DNA from 2 places in the Alicyclobacillus sp. TC genome. Region 2 is predicted to be linked to the other one. Evidence: predicted binding sites of a transcription regulator. Region 2 holds the regulator's gene; the other holds the start of a gene.
What was found. The regulator LexA, encoded in region 2, represses DNA repair genes until DNA is damaged. The targets are predictions, from matches to a motif close to CGAACATATGTTCG.
Positions count from the first base shown of each region.

Region 1: the regulator LexA is predicted to act here: its motif matches at 4,558-4,571, upstream of recA (recombinase RecA).

Region 1 covers NZ_CP044434.1:1,680,784-1,691,372, forward strand. Annotated here, with positions in the region: gene FY534_RS08340 (stage V sporulation protein S) at 1-136, opposite strand, end outside; gene FY534_RS08345 (TIGR00282 family metallophosphoesterase) at 254-1,030, opposite strand; gene rny (ribonuclease Y) at 1,151-2,692, opposite strand; gene FY534_RS08355 (regulatory protein RecX) at 2,785-3,423, opposite strand; gene recA (recombinase RecA) at 3,413-4,456, opposite strand; gene FY534_RS08365 (DEAD/DEAH box helicase) at 4,655-6,238, opposite strand; gene FY534_RS08370 (competence/damage-inducible protein A) at 6,329-7,579, opposite strand; gene pgsA (CDP-diacylglycerol--glycerol-3-phosphate 3-phosphatidyltransferase) at 7,594-8,184, opposite strand; gene FY534_RS08380 (YajQ family cyclic di-GMP-binding protein) at 8,316-8,807, opposite strand; gene FY534_RS08385 (helix-turn-helix domain-containing protein) at 8,858-9,808, opposite strand; gene FY534_RS08390 (DUF3388 domain-containing protein) at 9,904-10,589, opposite strand, start outside.
Region 2 covers NZ_CP044434.1:1,475,203-1,485,791, forward strand. Annotated here, with positions in the region: tRNA gene FY534_RS07235 (tRNA-Leu) at 38-124, shown strand; gene FY534_RS07240 (hypothetical protein) at 439-603, shown strand; gene FY534_RS07245 (sterol desaturase family protein) at 725-1,405, shown strand; gene FY534_RS07250 (hypothetical protein) at 1,695-2,375, opposite strand; gene FY534_RS07255 (sensor histidine kinase) at 2,497-2,844, opposite strand; gene FY534_RS07260 (sensor histidine kinase) at 2,823-3,914, opposite strand; gene FY534_RS07265 (response regulator transcription factor) at 3,908-4,621, opposite strand; partial or broken gene FY534_RS07270 (DHA2 family efflux MFS transporter permease subunit) at 4,822-6,320, opposite strand; gene lexA (transcriptional repressor LexA) at 6,540-7,178, shown strand; gene FY534_RS07280 (hypothetical protein) at 8,015-8,839, opposite strand; gene FY534_RS07285 (gamma-glutamylcyclotransferase family protein) at 8,787-9,296, opposite strand; gene FY534_RS07290 (amidoligase family protein) at 9,365-10,589, opposite strand, start outside.

The DNA of each region.
Region 1 (10,589 bases), 210 kb from region 2:
CCGCCTTTACTGCCTGATTGAGCGCTCCTGCTCCAATCGCCTGGATTTCTGCTGCTCCATGTTCCCGCAACACGCCTGCCAAGGCGCCAGCCACCGCGTTTGGATTTGATTTCGCAGACACCTTCAATACGTCCATCATCCGTCCTCCTTCAATTCCTATAGGACATTATATCGATATTCGCCAGAAGGAACTGTATTCCTTTTTTGGGCGTTGGAAAGAAAAAACATGTGAGCTTTGTATAATCATTCTTATTTATTCCTCGTACTGTAAAAATGGTTCAATTGAACATGCTTTTCCTGAATGATCATCGAGTTCGATGAAAACGGAGCAAAATTGACGTCTTCCTGCTGCCACTTCGAATCGTGCTGGGCGATGCGTTAACATTCGTTCTAAAACACCCGTTCGATCCATTCCGAGAATCCCGTCACGTGGACCTGTCATGCCGAGATCAGTAATATAGGCAGTGCCTTGAGGTAAAATCCGGGCATCATTGGTAGGGACATGGGTATGCGTGCCCACTACAGCCGAAACTCGACCGTCCAGATACCAACCCATAGCTAACTTTTCAGAAGTCGCTTCAGCATGAAAATCAACCAGAACATGATGGATGGAAGGATGTTCTAATAAAATTTCATCAATCGCACGAAATGGCGAATCCAACTCGCTAATAAAAGCCCTGCCCATAGCGTTTATAAGCAGTACAGAAATCTGTCCTACCTTGCAAATGGTATAGCCGCGCCCCGGAGTCCCAAGAGGATAGTTAGCCGGACGCACAATGCGTTGGTCGTGATCAATAAAATTTAGTAAATCTTTTTGATCCCAAGTGTGATTGCCGAGTGTAATTAATTCCACACCCGCATCGTACAACTCTTCAGCCGACTTACTGGTAATACCTCTACCGTGCGAGGCATTCTCTCCATTGGCCACGATTAAATCAGGCTGATAGAGAGGAGCGTACTTGCGAATAATTTCGCCTGCGTACTCCCTACCTGGCTGTCCAACAATATCACCAATAAACCATATCTTCACCTGATCACTCCTCGCCAATAGGCGTGATTTTGCTCGTTCAAAGGTTAGTAGTGGAGTACAGAATTTGACACATCTTTGCCATAGAGTTAGGAAAAAAATAGAGTAGCCGTAATGGCCACTCTATTTTGCGTATTCCACGGCTCTCGTCTCTCGAATGACGGTTACTTTAATTTGACCCGGATAATCCAATTCGTTTTCGATTTTTTTGGAGATTTGCTTGGCTACGCGTACAGATTCCGCATCATCAATCTGCTCAGGCTTGACAATGATACGAATTTCACGACCCGCCTGTATCGCATAGCTTTTTTCTACACCTTCAAAAGACTCAGCAATAGACTCTAATTTCTCTAAACGTTTCATGTAAATTTCCAATGTCTCGCGTCGAGCGCCAGGACGCGCTGCGGAAATGGCGTCTGCTGCAGCAACAATAACAGAAATAGGAGAAATAAACTCGACATCACCATGGTGCGCAGCAATCGCATTGATAACAATGGGATGTTCTTTATAACGACGAGCTAAATCAACGCCTATCTCTACATGCGAACCCTCTACTTCGTGAGTGACCGCCTTACCAACATCGTGTAAAAGTCCTCCGCGTTTGGCTAACGCCACATCGAGTCCCAATTCAGCAGCCATCATACCAGCCAAATGTGCTACTTCTATGGAATGCTTCAAGACATTTTGACCATAGCTCGTCCGGAACCGCAAACGACCAACCAACTTAACCAAATCGGGATGCAGACCATGAACACCTGTATCAAAAGTCGCCTGTTCTCCCTCTTCACGAATGAGTTCATCAATGTCACGCCTAGCTTTTTCAACCATTTCTTCTATGCGCGCTGGATGAATACGGCCATCAGCCACCAAACGTTCCAGAGCCACTTTGGCAATCTCTCGGCGAACCGGATCAAATCCGGACAGAATTACAGCTTCAGGCGTATCATCGATAATTAAATCTATACCAGTCAAGGTTTCTAACGTGCGAATATTACGACCCTCACGACCGATAATACGGCCTTTCATTTCATCATTAGGCAGAGAAACAACGGATACTGTAATTTCTGAAGCGTGATCGACCGCACAACGCTGGACTGCAGCAGCGACTATGTCTTTTGCGCGTCGATCGGCCTCGCGTTTTGCTTCCTGTTCTATTTCTTTCATCAAAACAGCAGCATCATGACGAGATTCGCGTTCTACATCAGCCAAAATTAACTCTTTGGCACTCTCTCTGGTCAAGCCAGAAATGCGTTCCAATTCTCTGATTTGTTCCGCTTGCAACATTTCAATGCGAGAACGGATATTTTCCAATTCATTCTCACGAATTTTCAAACTCTCTGACTTTTGCTCCAAAGCTTCTAACTTGCGATCAATCGACTCTTCTTTTTGCAAAACTCTTCGTTCCAGCTTTTGCAACTCAGAGCGGCGATCTCTCAATTCTCGTTCAGCTTCTTGACGAATGCGGTGCGCTTCTTCTTTAGCTTCCAGCAGAGCCTCTTTTTTACGGGCTTCGGCATCTCTTTCCGCCGACTCTAAAATATGCAACGCTCGTGATTCCGCACTGCCGATTTTATTTTCCGCCATGATTCGACGCAAAATATATCCTAAGAAGAAACCCAATAACAGAGCAACAATGGTAACCAATATCCATAAAGCTATATTCACTGAAAAAGCCTCCCTGCCCCATTCACGCAGCCACAATTGAGCTGCGGAATCTAAACCACAATCGAGCTAGAGGCCGTAAAATATACGCAACCTTATATTATCGGTTCGTCCCAATCGTTGTCAAGAAAAGCTACACGCTTGGCAATATCGTAAGAAAATCCTTTTCTTTGCAAATATTGTATAAGTTTTCTTTTTAAATCCTGAGAATGATCTTTCGATTTTTTTCGAAGATATTTTTCCACAAGCAACTTAGCTGCTGCTTCTTCATCCCAATCTGAACAAACTGTGTCTAAAACACCACTTTGTATGCCTCGCTGTTTCAGTTTCATCATAATATAAGCGCGACTTTGTTGAGATTGATGTTGCTCAGCGTACATACTTGCATACCGTCTATCGTCTAAAAACTTGCGGTCTTGCAAAACTTTTAATACTTGTTGTATCTGTTCTTCTGGATACCCTTTTTCTTGCAAATATCGCTGTGTTTGAAATACTGTACGCATTTGATAGCGCAAATAGCGCAGAGCAGACTTCCAGATTTTGCTGAACGCCGCATGTTCCTGCAGTCTAGCTCTATCTTCGGCAGACAGACGTTTTCCCGAATAGAGATGGTAGTCTGAAACAATATGAACGGCTACAGTTAATGCTGTACCATCATCCAAAAGAATAGACACTAAGTCTGAATCCTCCGGTCGAACAGAAACAACCATACTTTCTTTTTCTTCAATCCTCATATTCGTCTACATCATCCGTTACAGACTGAAATAACTGGGCACTTTGTCCTACCTGAAAATGCTCTCTAATTTTCATTTCAATGGACTCCGCAACATCTGGATGCTCTTTTAAATACTGCTTGGCATTTTCCCTACCTTGACCAATACGCTCATCTCCATAGGAATACCAAGCACCACTCTTCTGAATAATTTCCAGTTCTGTAGCTAAATCAATTAAGCTACCTTCACGCGAGATGCCTTCACCAAACATGATATCCACATCAACTTGCTTAAAGGGTGGAGCGACTTTATTTTTAACCACTTTAATGCGTGTTCTACTACCTACAATATCGTTTCCCTGTTTTAGAGATTCTGCACGTCGTATTTCCAATCTTACAGAAGCGTAGAACTTAAGTGCGCGTCCCCCAGTTGTGGTTTCAGGATTCCCAAACATGACGCCAACTTTTTCCCGAATTTGGTTAATAAAAATACATATGGTTTTTGACTTAGAGATGGCGCCAGCCAATTTTCGAAGTGCTTGTGACATCAGGCGTGCTTGCAAGCCAACATGAGAATCTCCCATATCTCCTTCCAATTCGTTCTTAGGAACGAGCGCAGCCACCGAATCGACAACCACAATATCTACCGCACCACTGCGCACAAGCGCTTCTGCGATTTCCAATGCCTGTTCTCCTGTATCCGGTTGGGAGATGAGCATTTCGTCAATATCGACTCCTAATTTGGAGGCATAGATGGGGTCAAGCGCGTGCTCTGCATCAATATAGGCAGCCTGTCCACCACGTTTCTGCACTTCCGCGACTGCATGCAAAGCAACAGTGGTTTTGCCTGAGGATTCTGGACCATAAATCTCAATGATTCTTCCACGCGGTAATCCACCTACACCAAGTGCGATATCTAATGCAATGGAACCTGTGGGAATTGTCTCTACATTCATTGAAGCAGACGCTTCTCCCAATTTCATAATTGACCCTTTGCCAAATTGTTTCTCAATTTGTTTTAATGCCATATCTAATGCGGCGCGCTTGTCTCCCATGCGGGCACCTTCCATTCTCAATTTCGTTATCTCTACTCTCAAAAATTCGTGAAACCTGATTTCTTTCCTGCACTCTATTGTATCAATCTCACCAAAGAATGCAAACATTTGTTCGCATAAAAAAGCAATCTGAGAAATACTCAGATTGCTGACTTAGTTCATCATGCCCAAGGAGGGAAGTTTTTTCGTTCAAATTGGTTAATGACGCACCCGCGCACGGGGTTTTGCAGGCTCCATATTGACTCGTGCCCCATTAATGCGCGTTTGTTTAAGCGCTTCATAAACAAACGGAGCAGACTCTTCCTCAATTTCAATAAATGTAAAGCGGTCAAAAATATCAATTTTTCCCACTGCTTGTCCTGGCACACCAGCTTCATCTGAGATGGCTCGAACAAAATCAGCCGGGGACATGCGAGCGGCCCTTCCAATGTTGACAAAAAAGCGAACCATGCCCGGCGAAGCACCGGTATCCCCAAAATCGTAATCCACCTGTTCTTCCGCTTGTAAATCACCTGCAGAAGCAATTTTTAGCAGAGCGCAGGCAATATCAATTGGATCATAATCATCAATGACTCGACCTAAAACAGCTCGATAATGGCCCAGTCCTCCATCTTGAATTGCCTCTATGACACGATTGCGCCAAATTTCCGCTTGACGTTCTGCCACATCAGCCAAAGACGGTACTTCACGCAATATCATACTGGATTTGGTCTCACGTTCAATTTGCTTGAGCAACTTAAACTCGCGAGGCGTTACTAAAGTAATAGCCAATCCTTGCTTGCCAGCCCGTCCGGTACGCCCGATCCGGTGCACATAGGATTCTGGGTCCTGAGGAATATCATAATTGATAACATGCGTCACATTGTCTACATCGATACCTCGTGCGGCTACATCGGTAGCAACAAGCAACTCGATATCATTGGTACGGAAGCGTTTCATAACGCGATCGCGCTGAGCCTGACTTAAATCTCCATGCAATCCGTCTACCAAGTAACCACGAGCAAGCAAAGCCTCAACTAACTCATCTACTCCACGCTTGGTCCGACAGAAAATAATCCCAAGTGAAACTTCTTCAGAATCGATGATTCGACAAAGGCTTTCCAGCTTATTGCGCTCTAGCACCTTGTAATAGACTTGATCGATACGCGGAACGGTCACTTCGCCGCGATTTACCGTCACATGTTCAGGTGAACTCATATAGCGACCTGCTAAACGGCGTACCTCGTTGGGAAACGTCGCAGAAAAAAGCAAGGTCTGACGTTGGTCTGGCGTTTCTTGAAGAATGGATTCAATATCTTCAATGAATCCCATATCGAGCATTTCATCAGCCTCATCAAGAACAACTGTCCGCACTTGACTGAGACGAAGCGTTCCTCGACGGATATGATCGAGTACGCGCCCTGGCGTTCCGATAATAATTTGAACGCCTTGTTGAATAGTACGAATTTGATGACCAATCGATTGTCCACCATAAATAGGAAGAGCGCGCACACGCTTATATTTAGCGATTTTCCGAAACTCTCCTGCCACTTGAATAGCCAATTCACGAGTGGGCGTAAGAACTAACGCCTGCACGTGATGATCAGCACTCACTGTTTCTACGAGAGGAATACCAAAAGCAGCTGTTTTTCCAGTTCCTGTTTGAGCTTGTCCAATCACATCGACACCGGATAGAATCACTGGAATTGCCGCCGCCTGAATGGGAGATGGTTCTTCATATCCCATTTCATCAATTGCTTGCTGAACTTTCTTACTTAAATTAAACGCTGCAAATGAACTCATTTTCTCACCTTCCTGATTCTCCCCAACCTCGCTCCAAACATTCCACGTCCTGTTTGTATAGAACAAGCTGCCTTCCAAAAGGACCAAAGTTTATGAATGAAGATGTTGCCATAACCTCCACAGCGCCTGTTTGGCTGAACGTATCTGAATTTGTTCGCGAGATCCTCGCAAATGCAGGCTATACGCCTCGGATACGCCATATAATCCTGCAACACCAATGTACACGGTGCCCACAGGCTTTTCATCGCTACCGCCACTCGGTCCGGCAATACCTGTTACAGAAAGCCCCCAATCCGCATCCAGCGCGTCTTTAACACCTTGCGCCATGGCAATCGCGGTTTCTCTGGAAACAGCTCCATGTTGAAGCAAAACTTGTGAAGAAACATGCAATATTTTATTTTTGATCTCGTTATGGTAAGCTACAACGCCACCACGATAGACTGAGGAAACCCCAGGTAACTGTGTAAGCATAGATTGAACAAGTCCACCTGTACAACTTTCTGCTACTGCCAAAGTCAATCCGCTATTGTGCAACCTGTTGACTACAGCACTTTGCAGATTCTCCTCGTCCACACCATAAATATAACCACCAAGTCGCCTGCGTATCTCCGCTTCCACTGGAGCGATTTTGGACCACGCCGACGACTCATTTGCTGCACTCGCTGTAATGCGTAACAACATTTCCCCTTCTCCTGCGAGCGGGGCTACGGTAGGATTGGAAGTTGCGGTCAAATCCCGTACTTGAGCATCGACATCTGATTCCCCTATACCGCAAAAATGCAAAACACGCGAACGAACTACTTTTTGATTGCCAAATAACCGCTCCAAAGTTGGTATGACTTCAGCCAAAAGCATGGGATGCATTTCCAAAGGGGGCCCTGGCAAGAGAAAATAATGAATCCCTTCCTGCTCTACATATTGGCCTGGAGCCGTCCCATTGGGGTTAGCCAAAAGACGACCACCTTCAATACAGAGCGCCTGCTTGCGATTAGATTCTGGCATGGGCCGCTGACGCTTCGCAAAATAAGCTTCGACTTCACGCAACGCATTCTCATCCATAATGAGGTTACGTCCTAGATAATCCGCCAATGCTTCTTTAGTCAGATCATCTACAGTAGGACCCAATCCGCCTGTTACTATGACTACATTCGCACGCTGAGAGGCGATGCGAAAACTTTCGACTATTCGCTCAAAATTATCACCAACAGCAGTATGATAGTAAACATACAATCCATGCTTGGCAAATTCTTCAGAGATATATTGAGCATGACGGTTGTGAATCTGTCCCAACAATATTTCTGAACCTACAGCAATCAGTTCCGCCTCGCATGCGGCAGCCATAGAAACATTCATCCTTAGCGCGATTCATCTCCTGCCATCTGTGTCACCTGTTTGTTTTTAACAAAATAATCCACACCCGAAGCGACTGTCATAATGACCATCAGGTAAACCATTGCCTCATCAAACGGAAATCCAACGACGGAAAAAGGAAAATTGTTCAACATGAGGGCAATCATTGCAACAATTTGAGTCACAGTTTTCCACTTAGCCAGTTTACTTGCCGCAATTACAATGCCGTCAGCAGCTGCAACAAGCCGCAACCCTGTCACAGCAAACTCCCGACTTATAATAAGAATGGCTATCCAAGCAGACAGACGCTGCATCTCAACAAGAGAGATGAGTACGGCTGAAATCAGCAGTTTATCAGCAAGCGGATCTAAAAACTTCCCAAAATTCGTAATCATTTTCCGCTTGCGTGCAATATATCCGTCCAGGCCATCCGTTCCAGCAGCAATCATAAAGACAAGCGCCGCAATCATTTCACTGCCTGTAGTAGTCCGCCCATTAATGGTAAACGACCAGAATTGATAGTGAATCAGCAGTAAAAAACTGACGACCGGCACAAGAAAAATCCTGGCAAGCGTAATCCGGTTCGCCAGATTCAATCGCACACACGCCCCATTCGGACAAGGTATACCCGTAAACTTTCACAACAATCCGATTGTGTGAGTGAAAACAGAAACCCGAAAATACGAACGATTGCCACTCTATTGACTATCATACCATAAGTTTTGACTCAGCGGTAATTTGTAAACTGCAGGGCGACTGGCAAATCAACCTCTCGCAACATTGCAATCACAGCCTGCAAATCGTCGCGACTTTTTCCTGTCACACGGACTTGATCCCCTTGAATTTGAGCCTGAACTTTCACTTTACTGTCACGAATCAGCTTCGTGATGGACTTCGCTGTCTCCTGATCGATTCCTTGTTGTAATTGAAAAGTCTGGCGTACGGTCCCGCCGGATGCTGCCTCTGTTTTACCTGGTTTCAACGCTTTTAAGGGAACGTCACGCTTGACAAGTTTACTCTGCAATACATCCAACAACTGTGAAAGTTTATATTCGTCATCCGAGACCAGGACAAGAGCATTTTCCTCAAGTCGAATCTCGCTTTTACTTCCTTTAAAATCAAATCGATTTTCAATCTCTTTCTGGGCTTGATGAACAGCGTTAGCCACTTCAGCCATTTCTATTTTAGAAACAATATCAAAAGATGCTTCCTTAGCCACAAAAATAACCTCCCGCAACTTCTTGAGTACAGATTTCAACAGTCCTGACTTCAGGATTTTTGAACAATATCGATATTCAGCGGTTGTTGCACAGAAGGAAGCGCCACGGATTGACCGTCAATTTTGAGTGACGCACCCGGAACATTACCTACACGCAAAAGAATGTTACTACCTGTCCAAGAATGACTCGCACCTTGACTGAGTAAAAGACTAGAATTCACCATAGCCCCATTCACAGTCGCCTGCAGCCAACAGCCATTGGCAGCCGTTGCCGTAATCGTTACCTGCGTGGGTTTTGGCCCAGAAACAGTATAGATCATAGCCCCATTTTGCACTGGAGACGACAAAATCGAGACCGTTGGCTGCTTGGGAAGATTCGTCGTATGCCCATATATAGCTTGACTCGTACTCGATGATGGATGAGATGTAGATGACTGATTACTGTGATTCGACAATGAAGTGCTTAACGCTGAATCCGCTGTTGTATGATTCATCGGCGAACGATTGGCCTGATCATTATGAAGCACCACAATACCAACGACAATAGCGGCCAGCACTACTCCTACGACCCCCGCCTGAAGCAACGCTCCACCTGGCAAGCTCGGACGAGTTCTGTTCATTTTGGAACGGTCGTTCTTTTGAGATGATGATTCAGAAGCATCACCCGTTCGGGAAAGTACTGTTTGCCCAGAAAAAGTCCGAGATTCTGAAGGTTCTTCTGTGGATTGCAGATTCGTTTTTTCTTTGATTGACTGTTCTCTGTGCACAGCATCCAACTCCGCCAGAAGAGCCATGCCATCCATCTGCAAAAGTTCGGCGTACGTGCGAACAAAACCTCGCGCATAAACATCGCCAGGTAAAAAATCCCATTCACCATTCTCAATCGCCCGCAAATAGTGCTTGCGAATTTTCGTTTGCTGCTCCACCTCTTCCAAGCTGAGCCCTAGTCTTTCTCTCTGTTGCCTTAATTTTTCGCCCAGCGCCCGAACAGCAGCATGCATGAACAACATTCTCCTTTCATGTATCTCTTCTATTCACTTCGCTTAAACACCGCGTCAGTCAGAGACGTTATCATCCTTGACAGATGAGAGTGAATTTACTCATTCCAAGCAGCCGCCTGACGCTCATATTCATCGTAACGAATTTCTTCACTAGGTTCGCGACGCAATTCTATAACATAATCAAACAAATCCCAATTATATCGGGAATGACGGACAAAGATATCAGGGTGCTCGATCACGATAGGGGCATCCAAACGCAGTATCTCCTCCAGGCAGGCCTGATGTTCTTCATCGCCGCGAAAACAGGATACAGCCCCATCAATGATATAGACAAATTGATCATTAAGGAAATCGGCTGGCGGCAAATTGCGTAAGATAGTTTGTTTAAGCAACGTCGATGAAACAAAAAACCAACGTTTATTGGCATATACACTTGCAGCCACTATCGATTCCGTTTTACCTACTCGCGGTTGACCGCGCAGTCCTACAATCTGCCTGCCCGGACGTTTTAACAATTCACCTAAAAAGTCAACCAACACACCGAGTTCGTCTCGCACAAATCGATACGTACGAGTCTCAGCATCACTGCGTTCTATAAAACGACCATGTCTTAACGCTAACCGATCGCGCAAAGAGGGGGGACGTAAGGCATCTAATTCAGCGTCTTCAATAGAGGACAGCATGGTCTTGAGTGCTTCAATACTCTCTTCCTTATCTGTTAAAATCAAAAATCCACGGCGTGATTCAGAAACTGCTGCTAACTGGACAATATTAAACCCAA
Region 2 (10,589 bases):
GTGCTATAATTTTCACGTTGTCTTTTCGTAATTACATGCGGCCATGGCGGAATTGGCAGACGCGCTAGATTCAGGTTCTAGTGGGGGCAACCCCGTGGAGGTTCAAGTCCTCTTGGCCGCACCAATTAAACCCTAAGGCTTTTGAGATAAGTACTCAAAACCTTAGGGTTTTTAGATGTAAGAAGTTGGCTATTGGATATAAATGCAAATGAAAAATGATATGTTAACAACATGACAAATCATAAAGATTTTTTAATATTCCACTTTCGTACACTGCCTGAAGCAAAAATCCCCCCCAGTCTTCATGTTCAGTCAGCATTTCAATGGAACAGACTACAAAATCAAACTAACCGCAAACAAAATTTATGATAAAAGTTTTAGAAAACTAAAAATCGAGCAAACTGATTTCCATGACATCTCAAAAGGAGTTGAATAATCTTGACGATGAATGAAAATTCCAATGAAGAATATCGTTTTGCCAATATTCCCACAAATCTGCTTGAGAAAATTCGTCAACTTGAAACTGAACTTGCTGCTGAATTAGACGAATCGATTGTCCTTTTAGCATACGAGAAAAAACATAGAAATCGTTTGCAAGCATGATCCATTTCTCTATTCAGGTCATCACCTGAATAATGGGTTAGAAATCCAGTCGCTTGCAAACTACTACTTTTCTTTCTATGATTGAATAGATCACAGTTTGTAAGCTTGGAGTGGGTACAACATGAGAGAGTATTTATTAGAATTTTGGACGGATAGAAGGGTTATGTTTCTTTCACTTGTTTTTATCGCATCAATTATTCTCACTTTCTCCCTTCACCACTCACTGAAGCTATGGATCGCCTTCCTATCTGGTGCTGTTGCTTGGTATTTTATTGAATATATCGTACATCGTTTTATTTTACACGGTATTCTCTCTAAAATTATGCCTAGAGCCTATGAGGGGCACGTCCGGCACCATACGCATCCTGAAGAGATGAAAACTCTGCTCACCCCTAATCAATATAATATTCCAGGCTACCTAGGCATTTTTTTACTATGCATATGGATTTCGCATTCCTTAGATATCAGCTTTGCCTTTTTAATGACACTGTCTATCTGTCAACTTTATTATGAATGGTCTCACTTTGTTTCCCATCGACCCATCGTGCCACTTACACCTTGGGGAAAATGGATGAAAAAATTTCATCTTCTTCATCATTTTCAAAACGAACATTACTGGTTTGGTGTTACCAACTCTACTTTGGATGCACTGGTAGGAACCAGTCCCGATCCGAAAATAGTAGAGCGTGTTTCATCTGCAGATAAAAATCGCTATCGATATAGAGACAAGAAAAAAAACGTCCCTATTGAAAATCAAGATGGTTACACCGCCCAGTCCAGTGAAGCGCCATCCAATTTATAATGGAAATCGTCACATTAACTAGAAGGGCTACTCAGCTAGCCCCTTCTTTAGTTTAATTTCAGAAAAAATTGCTGTAGGCCTCATCAGTATGATTTCATCGAATTCGCCCCCAGCATCAATTCATGACTACGGTACTGAGCCTCATCGATAACAATGAGAATCATAAGCGATACATTCTTTCTACAGTTTCCTAATCATACGACAGCCACAAACCCCTGCCTTCAGATAGGTCAGGGGCTGTGGAATCTAGTAGCTATTTTTCTATTTCAAAATATACCTTATCTAAATGTCAATTTCCTGATCCTGAACCGTAGGTTGTAGCTGTGGTAGTTCCATCACTGTTGTGAATTTCCATTATCAACTCTTTTGTATAATGAATTTCAGATTTCTGTAAACGTAAAATAGATTCATCGAGTACAGGTAAGGCATTATGATAGGGATGTTTGGACCAGTTGTCGAGCGACTCATTTTTATTCAATTTTGCGATTTTTGCATCGATGGAAGTCAATCTTTTTTGATCTTTATCATGATCGCGAATCGCCTTGGCAAGTAGTCCTTTCTGGTGTGGATGGTGCTCATATTCTATGACTAACTTCCATGCGTCTTCATTTAATTTCAATACATTCAGACGTTTTTTTTCTAAACGTTTTAACTCTGCATTTTTCTGGGTTGTGGATAATGTCATTTTGGGAAGATTGCCTTTTTGTTGGACAAGATTTTGTTCAGACGCATAAAGTGCTGAAATTTGTGCACTGATATCTTGAATTGTAGCAAGAAGTTGCGCAGGATTTCCTGACGGGACATTCTCTGTGTTCACTTGGCTAAGTAATTGGGTTTCTATATTTTGATTTTCTTGGTATTTTTGTGCAAACGATGCATTCGATGTATCTGCAAACACCATTGAACTTGCCATTGACATGGTCACGAGTAAAGTGCCCAAACTGAGCATAAACTTAGTTCTTTTTTTCATTTTGATTCCTCCTATACAGGTGTAAGATAGAAAACATGTAAAATTCATTTCTTGTATCAAAAGATAGACAATCCATATGTCAACTGTATGTCAATCAGCTCACTCCAAAATTATTTTTCTATTACTCGCAAACATAAAGCGGAAAACGCAAAGTAAATATAGTACCAACACCAACCGTCGATTGAACCTCAATAGTTCCTTGCATTTTTTCGACTAAATATTTAACAATCGTCAAACCTAAACCAGTTCTCGCAACTGAAGAAGTTCGTGAAACAGACCCAGTAAAAAATCGCTCCCAAATGTGATCAAGCATCTCTTCAGGAATACCTTCCCCCGAATCTGAAATGCAAACTTGCAATTTTTCGTTTTCTATAGAATTGATGATTTCAATTTTGCCTTGTGAAGTGTGACGTATGGCATTATCCAATAAATTAAAGAGGATTTGTGTTAGCCGTTCAGGATCCCCCAAATTTCAATATCCTCAGGAGTTTCAACCATGCGAAACTCAAGATTTTTTTGTTCAATACGCGCACGGATTCGATGAATAACATCCTCAACAAGAGGTGTCCAGGAAACTGCATGACAATTTAAAGTTAAATGACCTGTCTCAATTGCAGACAAATCTAACATACTATTTAAAATATTATTGAGTCGATTTAATTCTTTATAAATAATTTCAAGATATTTTCTTTGATCAGTAGCTGGAATAACACCTTCTAATATGCCTTGAACAAATCCGCGAACTGAGGTTAGCGGAGTTCTAATTTCATGCGAAACATTGGCGATGAGATCTTTACGCATTTCTTCTAATTTTGATAGTTTTACTGCCATTTGATTAAAAGTTATGGCTAGCTGCCCTACTTCATCATTTCCTTGCACGGGAACTCTTTGATTAAAATTTCCCTGACCAATAAATTGAACAGCTTGTGTAATTTTCAATAGCGGATGGGAAAATTTTCTTGAAAAATAATACAGAATACCTATCGTTATTATTAAAATAGGTATAGCAATGAGAACAATAATTTGGGTCACTTGATTGGCTTGAAGACTTTGAATGGGCGTATGCAGGAATAAGGCTCCTATAATAACTCCCTGTTCTCGAATAGGCAGCCCTATGGTGAACATGGACTCTCGATTCACTTTACTAAAAGGACCTACAATCTGTATGATTTGTCCATTGACTACTTTTTTAACCGCAGATGTGTTGTAAATATCACGATTCCGAATCAGTTGGCGAGATAATTGCTGAATTTTTCTTAAATCATTGCCTTGATTCAAAAGAAGCAAATTAATGGTTACATCATCTCGTTGTTTCAATCTGGCCAATTGTTTTTTGAATCGTAAATTTGATTGTGGTATCTGATTGGCCCTTTCAATTTCAGGCAGAAGAATCTCAGCATCACGATGAAGTACAACAAAACGTTGTTCGACAAGGTAATGACGAATCTCCATATTGATAACAAAAGATAACAATGTAAAAGCAAGGAAAATAACACTCATGTATACAACAAGAATTCTACGAAACATAGAAGTCAGCATGACTTGTCCCCCACCTCAAATTTGTAACCAATACCACGTACTGTAGAAATTTGATAATGAGGATTGCTAGGAATTTTTTTGCGAAGACGTTTTACAAGTACATCAACTGCACGATCTTCACCTAAAAAATCGATACCCCAAACTAAATCGATTAATTGTTGCCTGGTTAATACTTGATTGGGATGTTGAGTCAAAATAGATATAAGTTGATACTCTCGTGGACTGAGTTCTAGTTTTTTATCTTTGATATAAACTTCATGTGCTTGGTTATCGATCTTAAAATCATGGTAACGTACTGTGCTTAACTGTATTTGCATTTGTGACAAATAAGAGCGACGAAGTAAAGAAACCACTCTAGCCGTCAGTTCATTGGGATCAAAAGGCTTAACAATATAATCATCTGCCCCCAACTTGAAACCTTCTAATTTGTCAGACATTTCCCCTCTTGCCGTGACCATTAAAACAGGGACAGGATGATTCTTCTGTATGATTTGGCATAATTCCCAACCATCCATTTCCGGCATCATCAAATCCAATACCACAATGTGGATAGTCTCTGTTTGTAATTTCGAAAGTGCTGAATTTCCATTATGAGCTGTACTGACTTGAAATCCTTGATTCTGCAAGTACATCCGGATTAGATCGATAATATTCGGATCATCATCAACAACCAATACTCTAAAATCATTTGCGCAAAAGGTTTTCATCCACATATCCCTCAATTATTGACAGCGTAAAAAATTTAATTTTTTATTCTGCATCACAGAGACTTGCTCCTCTTTTGAATTAGATATCTACTTTGATAAGCATTAGAAAGATAAACAAAAAAACGCCGCAAGTTTTCGAAGTGTCCACTTCGGCGTTGAGAAATTTTCTATAATTTATTTTAGATACGAATCTGATGTCTTCATGCTTGTTTTTGTGTTGAAACAGTAGAATTGCTCATTTGTCCAGAACGATGAGGACGTAACAGAACCAAGCCACATATAAATGCGATGGCATAGAATAAAATAAAGAATTGAAAACCTTTATCCGTTGAATTTACCAGGGCGCTTTTGATATTTGTACTTAAAACGCCTGCCGTGCCAAGAAACGCTTGCGACGCAACAGAGGGTGGCACACTGACCTCTGCAACAACTAACGCCAATGTCAGTGACAATGACATCCCAACATTTCGAAACGTATAAAACATACCTGAAGCAGCACCGGTCTGTTCCCGAGGCGCAGATGAAAGCACGGCCTTTGTAAGCGCCGGCCACCCTAGACCATTAGCAGTAGACATCAAAAGTTGTGGAAGAATGATTGCCATTACACTCAATTGCGGGCCTAGACTGCCTAGGAAATACACTCCAAGCCCCAAAAAGAACACCCCTACAAGCACCAACCGTGCCGGCCCAAAACGATCAGCCGCTGCCCCACCTAATGGTCCCATCACAAGCTGAGGTGCGGATAACGGAATCAACAACAAACCTGCTGACAAGGGACTTAAACGCAACGCACCCTGCAAATACAACGTTAACAGAAACGTTGTTGCAAAGTAACCAATCGAGTAACTGAATGTAACGCCAAGTCCTGCTGAGTAATGACGATGTTTGACTAGCGAGAGATTAAATAGAGGCGCTTTCACACGTAATTCTATCCAAACAAACGATATGAAAAGTACCAGCGTCAAAACAAATAACCCAAGAGTGCGCAGCGATAACCAACCCCAGGACTGTCCTTCGGAAAGTGACACAAGCAATCCTACAAGCCCTAGACCAAACGTGATCATACCAAGCCAATCTGATTTGACCTGTTGCTTAGGTGACACATCCGCACGAAGTACGATCATAGCGGCAATCATGCCTATGATGGCAAATGGAATGGTTACAAAAAAAATAGAGCGCCAGCCAAAAGCGTTTATCAGCGCGCCACCTGCAACAGGTCCTACGATAGAGCCTATTACCCAAGAAGTGGAATTAATCCCAACGCCTTACCAAGTTCATTAGCAGGAAACGCTTTAACAATGATGGGTGTGGCAGTGGCTAGAGCTAATGCAGCTCCTGTTCCCTGAATAAAACGATATACAATGAGTGCACTTCCAGAATTCGCAATACCACATAAAAACGTGGCCACTGTGAAAATTGCAAGACCAGCTATAAATATTTTTTTAGTACCTATGAGGTCCGACCATCTACCTGCAGGAAGAAGAAAAACCGTACTGGTGATAATGTACGACGTAATCGTCCAAAGTCCAGTTACAACTGAAATATGGAGACCAGACATAAGCCGGGGCAAACCAATAACGACAATTGTGGCATCCACATTCGTTATAAACGAAACTAAAGTAACAGCTGCAAGTATAGACCACTTCAATCTTATATCTGATTGCGCCACAAAACACCATCCTTTCAAATGGAAAGACATTTACTTATAGTAACTTGAGCGGTCTAGGTTTGACAATAGATGATTTGTACATGACTATGGCCTTGAAAATGTCATTTAAAATTCTTACATGATTGAATAAAACGCCAAAATATTTTTGATTTTCAACACAATCCAACAAACCGGAACATATGTTTGCATCCAAAGAATATTATGCTATGCTTAGGATTAGAATGTACGCATGAATGGAGTTTTGTAGCGATGGATATTAGCAAACGTCAGAAAGAAATACTTGATTTTATAGAAAAATGTATAGAAGAAAATGGATATCCGCCATCCGTTCGAGAAATCGGAGAGGCAGTAGGACTCGCTTCTAGTTCAACCGTCCACGGTCATTTAGAACGGTTAAGCCAAAAAGGATATCTACGAAGAGATCCAACTAAACCTCGTGCAATCGAATTATTAAAGAAGCATACTCAAATCGCGAAAAAAACTTCAGCAAATTGGGAATCGTCTTCTGCAATTTACTATGCTCCCATTATTGGAAAAGTAACCGCTGGTAAACCCATCACAGCTGTAGAGCATATAGAGGGTTATTTCCCTTTGCCAGATACGTATCATTCTCCTGAACAAATTTTTTTACTTAAGGTTCAAGGTGACAGCATGATTGAAGCTGGTATTATGGATGGAGACTTACTTTTTATTCGCCAACAGTCAACTGCTCAAAACGGTGATATTGTCGTAGCAATTACGGATGATGAAGAAGCAACTGTAAAAAGATTTTTTAGAGAAATGAACAGAATTCGACTTCAACCAGAAAACTCTTCGCTACAACCCCTTTATTTCAATCATGTAAATATTTTAGGAAAAGTAATTGGGTTATATCGTTCTCTTTCATGACTTTATATTTTATGAACAATAAAATATAAACTACGATTTACTTCTACATCATATAGAAAAGCCACTTATTCGATTAAAAATCAAGATAACTTTTTTGATATTCGACTGTTTGAGTTATATGATTTTTCAGAAAGAATACTGAAGCAAGTTTAGAACTTTATATAAAGTATTTTCATAACTCATAAACATGAATGAATAAAAGTCTGAAAACCGTTTAAAATCACATCATAGAATGGGCAGCAAATTTATAAAACTAGGACAGCATGCTGCCCATATCCTACATACAAAAGTTAGCCCAATAAGCCAGATGTCTGACTCAGCGCACTTCCCAGCTGATTGACTGGATTGGAGCTACTTCCTGAGGAACTTAGACTACTACTCAACTGGTTTGCTCCCTGACTTAATGCGCTTCCCAGCTGATTGACTGGATTGGAGCTACTTCCTGAGGAACTTAGACTACTACTCAACTGGTTTGCTCCCTGACTTAATGCACTTCCCAGCTGATTGACTGGATTGGAGCTACTTCCTGAGGAACTCAAACTACTCAACTGGTTTGCTCCTTGACTTAATGCACTTCCCAGCGAGTTCCCAAGTTGTTGAGACCCTTGGCCTAAAGCATTTGTCAAAGAGCTTGTTAGATTAGAAAGTGTACTTTGTACACTGGAAAGTGGATTAGCGACTCCAGGTATTGATTTCATATTCCATACTAGAACATTCCCGGTTGTATCACCATGTATCCATAAGTCCAGAAAAACCTTGTTTTATCAGGGTTTTCTGGACTTTTTATGTTCAGAGGTTTTGCTCAGTTTGGAACAAATTCGTTACTTTTTCGTTACTCATTCGTTACCGTGATCTCGTTCATACACTTCATAGTTGTGCAGCTGTTCCTTCATCTCTGTGATCCACGATGCGTCCAGCCGACTCCCTTTTCTCGACTCATCACCTAACCCAAAGTACGTCTGCACCGTCCACGGCGGCAAATAGACGTCTTCTGCATCGATACGGATATACTGATCACTTACGCTTCCATTGGATTTCGGTGAAAAATCACCACAGGTTTGCCCATACTCAGCATCCGCGCCCGTCCATTGCCGTTGTGCCTGACAAATCGTTCTTCCCTGTTCTTCCACAAGAAAACGGCACGCCCCACAATCTCCGCAAGTTCGTTTACGTATGTCAGCATTTGCTCTCAGAATATAGGCATCCTTGCGTTCCATGAGCCGCAAGGCACCGTTTTGAAGCAAAGACCGGATCAACGTGCGTTCCGTGAGAATGTTCCACTCTACAGGCGGCTCATCCGAAAACTCCATCTCTTCCCATTCTTCCTGTTCCTCTTCACTTGCCCACGGCGGGGGAACCGTATTGTCGTGAATCACCGCAGGCCCGTATAAAATCTGCGAACGCTGTCCCCACATTGTACAGTTTTGATGCAAAGGTTTCACAATATGGTAGCGAAAAAAGAATTGCGTGTCTTCTCTTTCATCTCCTGAATACACTGCGCCATACAACCAGGAAATCAGCCCTGTAATGGAATGACACTCCACAGGCGGCTCCTCGCCAAACTGGGCAATCAGTTCCCACTCCGCCAGTCTATCCTCTTCCAGCGGCCTAAAAAAATGCTTCTGCCAACGGTTGAATCTCTCTTCCACAGGTATCGTCAATCTCATCCGCCTCCGTTTCTATGCAACGAATATTACGCAATATCTGAAATATCGCGGATACGGCTTCTTCCGGTGCACTTCTCATCAACAGGTACAAGTAGTGCGGGTGTGGACGAACGTCCCAAAGATACGGTTGCACAAGTTCATACGTGAACGCCCGCACTCTTTCCCCGTCTTCCGTGACCACCTGCACAGGAATCCGTCGATAAAACCACGGCGCTCCCTCTCGGCGATCCAGACGCTTTTGCATCGCTGGCGTGACTTCCCACAGCACACCGTAGACTTCTTCCCTTGGCTTTCGTTCAATGTTGGCGATGCCGCCTTTGCGACTTGCCGAATAGCCATTGAAGCGAAGCCGATAACCGCTCAAAACTCCTAGTCCGTACCTGGAAGCGCCAGGACAGGTCCGTGCAAAATCCGTTTCATCCATGCAACTGCCATACGCAAAGTACAACATATGATCCACCTCCCATTCTCATATATTCTATTTTCTGGAATTTATGATACAGGATGTGGAAATCATTGTCAAGCCCTTCCGCGTACCCATAATTGTGTCGACAAGAGACGCAAACGATCCGAACCTAGCGTATCAAGATACTGACGAAATCTCTTTTCTCTATCCTCAGAAAGGGTGTTCATCTCCGGTCCTGTATCATGGGCAAAGAGTTTAGGCAAGCGCTCTGCACCAGGCATGTGTTTTCTCAGATAGGCCGATTGCAGAATGGTGGCGTGCGCCAATTGGATTTGACGCTGTAAAATGACGGGATCATGCGTGGAATTGGGATAGCGAAACTCTACGGTGGGCACACCGGCATGGGCTTGCTTATGCGTACTGATCATGTAATAACGATCTCCGATTCGATTTCGGTATTCGCCAATGATTTTTTTGGAGGCTTCCACAGCCGTATCGGTACGGCGCAATCTTTGCAAGTGAGGCAAGTGGAGCGGTCGAGTGTAGTTTATCCCACGATGATTGGCAGGCCTGCCTTCCGAGTGCCGCGCCGCACCCATCTGATAGTAGCAGCTTTGAAATCCTGCAACCGTTCGCGCCAAACGCTGCCAGCGATACCCGCGATCATCCAACTTGTCGTTTCCGATATGAATATGCAGACCGGTATGGTTCGTTTGTCGAAGTGCTCCAGACTCATGGAGGATTTGCATCATGGTTCCGATCTTTCTCCAGTTTTCCGGCGTATCCCGAAGTACGGGGGAAACCAGTTCCACAGCTGGTTCTTCCAAACTGCCATCTCGTGTAGGATTCCAGTAGCCCTCTGTTCCACGGCTGTGATACCCACGAAGCATCGGTACATCCGTGATCCCTTCCGCCTTCAATCGTTGTAGCGTTCGCTGAAACGCTCCTCTATCTGCGAATTCCACTTCCAATTCAAAGCCAAACGTGGTATCCGATCCATCCAGTACCTGTTCGGTTTCAAAGGAACCTGCGCCAGACATCGCTCGTGCTTTCAAGTCTTGCCATGCGGCGTCGTTCTCGCTCATCAAGATACCATCATGTTGGTGCCTTTCATGCCACTGTTGCAAGGCTGTGTCACGTTCCTGCTCTACAGCCATCTCTTCATTGACAATCCTTTGCATGAGCATTGGAGCGCCTTCCACTCGATGTCCTACCACGCTGTCTACCGAAGGCGCTGTCTCGGTTTCTGTATGACGACCCAAAACATTGTAGGCCCGCATGTGTCGACACGGCGTTCCAGCAGGTTGGTTTCGATGAAACGCATAGGCTGAACAACTG